One region of the Helicovermis profundi genome, then DNA from elsewhere that is predicted to be linked to it. Evidence: riboswitches for the same ligand, from Rfam matches in the RefSeq annotation. Region 1 holds a riboswitch; the other holds the start of a gene.
The links. Region 1 has a riboswitch for thiamine pyrophosphate ahead of thiS (sulfur carrier protein ThiS). Riboswitches for the same ligand answer to the same signal wherever they lie in the genome.
Positions count from the first base shown of each region.

Region 2: it holds a riboswitch for thiamine pyrophosphate, as region 1 does, so the genes downstream of both, thiT (energy-coupled thiamine transporter ThiT) here and thiS (sulfur carrier protein ThiS) in region 1, are expected to answer to the same signal.

Region 1 covers NZ_AP028654.1:2,180,285-2,184,730, reverse strand. The annotation lists gene AACH12_RS09800 (DUF3369 domain-containing protein) at 1-927, shown strand, start outside; gene AACH12_RS09795 (hypothetical protein) at 1,075-2,151, shown strand; TPP riboswitch at 2,206-2,307, shown strand; gene thiS (sulfur carrier protein ThiS) at 2,406-2,597, shown strand; gene thiF (sulfur carrier protein ThiS adenylyltransferase ThiF) at 2,597-3,193, shown strand; gene AACH12_RS09780 (thiazole synthase) at 3,298-4,083, shown strand; gene thiH (2-iminoacetate synthase ThiH) at 4,085-4,446, shown strand, end outside.
Region 2 covers NZ_AP028654.1:806,125-810,570, reverse strand. The annotation lists gene AACH12_RS03505 (ABC transporter substrate-binding protein) at 1-684, opposite strand, end outside; gene AACH12_RS03500 (AraC family transcriptional regulator) at 962-1,669, shown strand; gene thiT (energy-coupled thiamine transporter ThiT) at 1,787-2,317, opposite strand; TPP riboswitch at 2,452-2,550, opposite strand; gene AACH12_RS03490 (IS30 family transposase) at 2,873-3,916, opposite strand; gene AACH12_RS03485 (IS1634 family transposase) at 3,998-4,446, opposite strand, start outside.

The DNA.
Region 1 (4,446 bases):
TTAAGAACCTCAAGCTTTGCCGCAACAAATAAAAATGAAAAAGGAGAAAGATATATTTTATCAGCAACGGGAGAATTCGAGAATTTTATAGATAAAAGGGTAGAAGATTGTGTATCCAAAGAATTACTTGATTTAATAGATGAATCTAAGTTAAAAAAGAATAATATAATTACAAATAAATATTTTATTGGTTACTATCAAAGTTTAGGTGAAATTGATAACTTTGTCGTTTTTAAAGATATAAGAGAACTAGATGATTTGGATAAAGAAATGCTTGATCTATTTTCAACAAATATAGCGTTTGCTTTTGATAATGTTTTTCTAAATGAAAAGATATTAGACACTCAAAAGGAAATTATATATAAATTGGGTGAAGTAGTAGAAACAAGGTCAGATGAATCAAATGATCATGTAAAAAGAGTATCCAAATACTCATATTTAATGGCTATAAAATATGGATTATCTGAAGAAGAATCAGAATTACTTAAAATGGCTGCACCGATGCATGATATAGGTAAAATTGGAATTCCTGAAAATATATTAAAAAAACCATCAAAACTTTCCCACGAAGAATTTGATATTGTTAAAGAACATTCCTTATTAGGCTTTGATATATTAAAAGATAGTAATTTAGAACTCATGGAAATTGCATCTAAAATTGCATATGGGCATCATGAAAATTGGGATGGTACAGGTTATCCACTAGCAAAAAAAGAAGAGGAGATACACTTGTATGCTAGAATAATTTCACTAGTTGATGTATTTGACACTATGACAAGTGATACGTTTTATAGAAATGCACTATCTTTTAGTGATGTAATAGAATTTATTAAGCTTCAAAGTGGTTATAAATTTGATCCAAAATTAGTACAAATATTTTTAGAAAATTTAGAAGAATTTAAAAAAATTAGATTTTCTACAAACTGAAAAACTAAAACATTAAAACACAAAACATCAACTGAAATATTTATATTTTTTTTGATGTTTTGATGGTATTGAATATAATAATAGATTATAATGATGTTATACAAATAATGTATTATTTATCAAAATTAGTGGAAGGTAAGGAATTGAATGATTAATTTATTAATTGAAAAATCGAAAAAAATATGCTTGTTTATAATGCTTGTAGTATTTATTATTAGCCTAAGCGCTTGTACTAATAAAAATGAAACAAAAAAAAATATAATTAATTTAGATAATAGTAAAGCATCTGAAAGTAAAACTATTTTTGAACTACTTAATTTGAGTGATAGTATTGAATTTTCTAATCAAGCAAAAGGAATTGATTTTTTATATAATGATCAAGATTTAGTTAATAGATTTTCAAATAATGATTTTTACATACGATATGGTGAATATAAAGATGTTGATGTGAATAAAAGACATGACATATATAAGGATAAAATTTTAAATTGGAATGAAGAAGAAAAAAATAGAATCATAAAAAATATTATGACTTTTGAGAAATACTTTTCAGATAATAATATTAATTTACCAAGTAAAATATATTTATTTAAAACAAAAGATTCTTTAGAATATGGTAAATTTTTTATTAGAGATAATGCAATATTTTTACCTGAAAGTTTAATTAATGGTTACAAAGAAAATTTAAATGAAGCAATTGTAAAAAGTTTGTTTTATATGATTGTAAATAAAGATGAAAAAAAATATGAAAAATTATGTAATTCAATTGGCTTTGTTAAGTCTTCTGAATTAATTTATCCCAAAGAATATGTAGATAATAAATTTACTAATGATAATGACTATAAAATCGAGTATTATATTCAAGGTTCATATTCAGAGTCAGAATTTAAATTCATGCCAATTTCATACTTTAATGAAAAATTTGATGGAGATAAGTCTGATATTGAAAAGAGCATAATCAATAAGTATATAGCCGTAAAAATAGACGGAGGTGTTATCAAACCCTTATATGTTGACGATGAAAATAATGAAATGGAGGGTGGAAAGCTCTTAGAGATTAATTTGAATCAAATTGACAAATATTACTCAGTAGTTAGCAATAATTCGTCTGTAAGTTCTGGACCAAAAGAGATACTAGCAGATGATTTTTCAATAATGGTTCTTGGAAAGAAAAAGAATAATGAAAATACTTTAAATAGAATTTTAAGTATAATTAAAGAATAGATGATTTTTAGGTTTACTTTTTGATTTTAATGATGTACAATAATTTCGAACTTAATATTTTGCTAGGGGTGCCTGTTGGCTGAGAGAAATAGATATATTTTAACCCTTTAACCTGATTTAGCTAGTACTAACGTAGGGAAGCCTGTTATATTGTAATTAACCTGCCTCTTGGCAGGTTTTTTTATTTACATAATATAACTAATGTGCCTATGGCGCAATTTTTTTATTCGCAAAGGAGGTAAATATTTTAAAAAATGTATGTTAACGGAAAGCAAATAGGTTGTGATTATTCAAATGTTAAAGAATTATTAGAAAAAATGAATTTAGATTTTGAAAAAGTTGTTGTAGAAGTAAATAAAGAAATTATAAGTAAGTCTCAGTATGACAAGAAAAAAATATTTGACAAAGATAGTATTGAAATTATTGGATTTATAGGAGGCGGTTAGTGATAAATTTAAAAAATTCAGATGAACTTATAAGAAAATATAAAAAAGTTAGTGTTGCAGTTCTTGGTCTTGGAGGGTTGGGATCAAATATTGCTATGATGCTTGTTCGTTCGGGTATTGATAGGCTAATTATTTATGATTTTGATAATGTTGAATTATCAAATTTAAATAGACAAAACTATTATATCAATGATGTTGGTAATTCTAAGGTTAAGGCGACGAGTTTAATACTGAAAAATATAAATCCAAATATAAAAATTATTGGTGAAAAATTAAAATTGTCATTATCTAATTTTGAAAGATATTTAAGTAAAGCGGATATTATTGTTGAGGCTTTTGATAGTCCTATATGTAAAGCTGAACTTGCAAATTGGGTTTTAGGCGAAACGGATAAAATACTTATATCAGCATCGGGTATGGCTGGCTTTGGAGATTCGAATGACATTTTAACTAAAAAAAAATCAGAAAGATTCTATATTTCAGGTGATTTTGTATCTGATTCTAATATTTTTCCAGAATTATTATCAGCAAGGGTAATGATGACTGCATCACATGAAGCAAATAATGTTATGAATATTATTAAAAATAATATATAGCTTTAAATGATTATTTGTTAAGTGCTAAAAAGTATTTAAAGCTAGAAAAAATATATTACCGAAAGGAGGCTGTACTAAATAAACAATATTTAGTATATAAAAAAATGGATAATTTTATAAAAGATAAAGATTTAGTTATAGGTACAAGAAAATTAAATAGTAGATTATTAATTGGAACCGGTAAATATCCATCGAAATCGATGATTTCTAAGGTTATAGAAAAAAGCCATACAGAAGTGGTTACAATGGCTTTAAGAAGAATTGACACAAGTAAAAAAGAACGGAATATATTAGATTATATTCCTAAAAATATTCAGTTACTTCCGAATACATCTGGTGCTAGAAATGCTGAAGAAGCAATAAGAATTGCTAAAATAGCAAAAGAAATGGGTTGTGGTAATTGGATAAAATTAGAAATAATTGATGACAATAAGCATCTACTTCCCAATAACTACCAAACAATTAAAGCTACAGAAACTCTTTCAAAATTAGGATTTGTAGTACTTCCATATATGTCGCCTGATTTATCTAGTGCGAGGAGTCTTGTGAATGCTGGTGCTTCAACAATTATGCCGCTAGGATCTCCAATTGGATCAAATAGAGGAATAAGAACAGAAGAAATGATTAGAATTTTAATTGAAGAAATTGATATTCCTCTTATTGTTGATGCAGGAATTGGAAAGCCCTCAGATGCAGCATATGCGATGGAAATGGGAGCAGATGCTGTTCTAGTTAATACTGCTATTGCAACATCAAATAATCCTATTAATATGGCGGAAGCATTTTCAATGGCGGTTGAAGCAGGTAGAATTGCATATGTTTCGAAACTTGGTAGAACTTTAGAGAGAGCTGAAGCTTCATCGCCACTTACAGGATTTTTAGGTGAATGATATGAACTTTTATGATGAGTTAGAGATAATGGATAAGGAATTTGTTAAAAAATTATTTACCACTACTAGTAGAAATGAAGTTATAAGAATACTAGAAAAAGAAACTATTGATGAATATGATTTCGCAAAACTTTTATCAGAAAATGGATTATTTGAACTTGAAAAAATGGCGAAAAAAAGCAAAATATTATCTTTAAATAATTTTGGAAAAGCAATTACTATTTATTCCCCCCTTTATATATCAAATTTTTGCGATAATAGATGTTTATATTGTAGTTTTAATAAAAATAATCAAATTAGCAGAGTGAAGTTAAGTAATGATGAAATTGAAATGGAAGCAGATTATTTACACTCAAAAGGAAT
Region 2 (4,446 bases), 1.4 Mb from region 1:
ATCAAGAACACTTGTATCTCCATAAGGTAGACCTGCTGATAAATATCCATTAAAGTTGTGAAGTCCTGTTACCCATCTCATATCTGGGCCTGCTGCCATTGCAACTACTGACTTTATTCCAAGTTCTTTTTTCATTCCATCTAATTTTTTAAATGCTGCTTTATATGCATCTTGTGATGTTAATGTACTTGGATCAATTCCTGCTTTTGCAAGTAAATCTGCATTATAGGCCATTCCCCATGCTTCTACTGCTACTGGAAATCCATATGTTTTTCCGTCAGCTTTAAATGCTAGATCTGTTAAATCCATCCACTTATCTCCTGAAAATGGAGTAAGTTTTGATTTCCAAGTGTTATATCCACCTTTTCCTTCTATTACAAATATATCTGGTTGTCTATCTGATTGAAATTCTGCCTTTAAGTTTTCAGCGTATGGAGTATCTCCACCTGAAGTTTTTACTGTAACTTTTACTCCTGTTTGAGCCTCATATTTAGCTGCAAATGCTGAAAGTTGTTCACCTATCTCAACTTTATTCTGATAGATTACTACCGATTCTTCTTTTGGAGCTACTTTGTCTTCTGTTTTTGTATCAGCTGACTTATCTGCTGGTGCTGGTGCAGATGAACATCCTGCAAGTGCAAATATCATTACTAATACCATTACAATTGAAACTATTTTCTTCATAATATCCCCCTTTTATTAATAAGACTACTAAGTTTTATATTTTTAACTCCCTTAATATATATCCAAAAATACTAATTACAAACAATTATCTTACAGTTTGACATATATATATAAGTAGTAAATACAAAACATATTTGGATTATATATTTTTTATTATTTAAAGATTTATAAAATTCTGATATAATTTATATAAATCTGCAATATAAAAAAATTTTAATAAGTAATGTAAAGTAAAACTAAAAAAATCATCTGCACATCAAATTAAAGGAGTAAAGTTATGAGAAAAGATTTATTAGACGAAAAACTAAAAAATATAAATTTTGACTATATTCATCCGTCTTATAATCTAGAAAAAAAATTAGTTAATGAAATCAAACTTGGACTTTTAAATGAAGCAAAAAATACTCTTGATATGATTAATTCAATAGAAAGAGCTATCATTGCAAAAAATACACTGCGCTCTGCTAAAAATTCAATAATTATTTCCTGTGCGCTTTTTACTAGAGGGGTTATACAGGCAGGTATAGAACCTGAAGAAGCATTTAATTTTAGTGATATATTTATAAGAAAAATTGAATCATTTAACGTACGTTATGATTTACTCAAATTCGAGTATACAATGATAGATGAGTTTATAGAACTAATAAATAATAAAAATATATCTAAATATTCAAGAGATATTTCTAAATTAATTAAATATATAAATAGTAATATTACAAGGCAAATAAAATTAGAAGAATTAAGCTTCCTCTCATCAAAATCACCTGAATATTTATCTAAATTGTTTAAAAATGAAGTTGGAATAAATATTGTTGATTATATAAACCATCAAAAAATAGAATCTTCTAAAATGTTTTTAGAATTTACAAATATGAGAATAACTGATATATCTGCTATTTTTGATTTTTGTAATCCTGGTTATTTTTCTTTAGTTTTTAAAAAAATTATAGGTATATCTCCTAAAGAATATAGAAAAAGTATATGAATATTAGTAAACTAAATTCATATACTTTCTTTTTTTGTTCGTTTAGTAGTTAAGTTAAATATTGCTTACTACTTCATTAACTTTATATCTATATTATGGTCTAATAGTACCGATTAACTAAACTCTTTGAGGAATTTTTGCTTTCTCAAGTGGTCTATAAAGAAGTGCAAAAATAACAAGTGATAAAATTAACTCAGGAACTAAATATGAAGCATTATAAATGATTGAATACATAAGAGGACTTTGACCCTCTGGTGCATAAGAACCCCAAACTATAACTCCAGAAATAACATGACATATAAGTCTTAATAATACTGCTAAAGAAATTCCAGCAAGTGCTTTCTTGAATCCAGCACCAAAAATACCTGCAAGACCAAGCATTCCAAAAGCTATTACATAATCAAATAAAATTGATATAGGATGGAATGACCATTTTGGCCCTAAAATAAATTGAATAATTCCATAAACAAGCCCTGTAAAGACTCCAGGATAAGTTCCCCATCTAATAGCAAATATAAGAATTGGAATCATACTACCGGCAGTAATAGATCCTCCATTTGGCATTTGAAATACCTTTACTAAACTTAGCACATATGCAAGTGCTATCATAATGCCAGCTTCTACTAACATCCTTGTGTTGTTTTTCATTTTCTTACCTCCATAAATAGTAATAATATACCAATGAATTTGGAAGTAACACGTTAATTAGATCAAATAAAAATTAAAAACCATATGCAAATGCATATGGCCTTAAAAAACAATATTAAAATATCATTTTTTTGATCTATAATCATGCACTTTCCTACGCCAGAGTTAACTGGTTCAGGTTCAAAGGGTTTCAGATAACTGATCTCAACTAAAAAGCTCCCCTAGTGAATCTTTATTAAATTAATACATTAAGAATATAACATATGATGATATATAAGTCAAAATAAAATAATTAAAATATTATATTTAATATTTTAATTATTTTGTTATTTTTTTATCCAATTCTATTGATTAGTTAGTAGTCGTTTGATATAATCTCGTCTTTGACAGTTGTAGAGCAGAAAAACCGTGATATCTATTGCAAATAGCAGTTTATCACGGTTTCTTAATGTAGTAAAAAGTGCGTACCTTTTTTTACTTTTTCGTTTGTTTTAATATTTCCTAAATTGCAATAGTAAATTGAACTAAATCAATATGTAAAAATTTGTATATAAATTATTGTATTTTATAAAGTTCATCATTGAATGCTTCATCTGGTGTAAGATACTTTAATATCTTACGAGGCAGAGTGTTACACCAATTTTGAATTTTAGCTATATCATCTACAGAATAGTTGAGTAAAGACTTACCTTTTGGTATAAAACGTCTTATTAGACCGTTATGACGTTCATTTGTTCCCCTCTCAGAAGATGTATAAGGATGAGCAAAGTAGATTCTAGTGCCTGTCATTTCTTCCATAGTTGATAGATCTGCAAATTCTGATCCATTATCTGCCGTTATACTTTTGAAAACAGTTGAGAATAGATTTCCTGCATCTGCAGCTAGTATTTTGAGTGCGTTCATAATTGATTCTGAAGTTTGATCAGGAATTTTTCTAATTAACTCTTTTCGTGTTTTGCGCTCGGTAATAGTCATTAGAGTAGGTTCGCCTTTAGTTTTCTTCCCTATAACAGAATCAATTTCCCAATGACCAAATTCACTACGATCATTAATTTCCACAGGTCGTTCAGAAATGTTTCGTCCTAGAATTTTCTTATGTTTGCGTATACGCTTACGTTTTGTACTTCTCTTAACTTTAAGTGGCAAATCTATATTAGCAATACCTAATAAGCCTAAATTAATATAGTTATACAACGTTTTTGTACAAACCATCTTATCAACGTCAAACAAGTTGTGCAGCTTCGCTACGCCACATATAGCATCAATAGAATGAGTGTTTTCATAGAACCTTGTCTCTACAAAACGTATAAAATGGGAGCATGATAAGAACTTAAATTTGGCTCCACAATTAGCACGGTTTCTTTCATAAATAGCTTGTCCGGTATCCGGATAGTAGACCTTTACAACCTTATTGGCTTTTATCTGTGTAACAGTCCCACGGCTTAGTTCATTGCGTATAGTATTAGAAGCTCTTCCTAATTTTTTTCCTATGGCATAAGGTGTAAGACCTTCATTGTGTAACAACTGAATTTGACCACGTTCAAAAACATTTAGGTGTTTATTTTTACGTTGAATTGATGTATCATTAATATTATCCATAGTGAGTTCATCTCCTGTATATATTATTGTGTTCAGCGATACAATTATAATACAGATTGACCCATTATGGATTTTTTTTTACTAGTTCAACTTCATTATACAATTAAGCTGTTTTAATATTTTTTTCATTTTAGCATTACTAATTATTTGGGTATCCGTTCTAAATCCAAATTTATCATGTAATTCATCTGTTATATCAGTTCGTGTGTATGTCGGAATATATCCTTCGCCTTTTAACTCCATAAAGTTATGATTTTTTAACGTTTCTATTAATTCTTTTGTAGTGTATTTTTCATCAAGCTTCTTTTCTAAAAGCCTATATATCAGTAAAGAAAGAAAACATGTTGTAAAATGAGCTTTTATTCTATCATCTCTACTTAAATATACTGGTCTTGCTTTAAACTCAGTTTTTAGAATTCTAAATGATTCTTCTATTTCCCATCTTCTTTTATTTACTTTAATAATTGTTTCAGCATTATCATCAAGATTTGTACATACTCCGTAGAATCCATCATATTTTTCTTCATCAG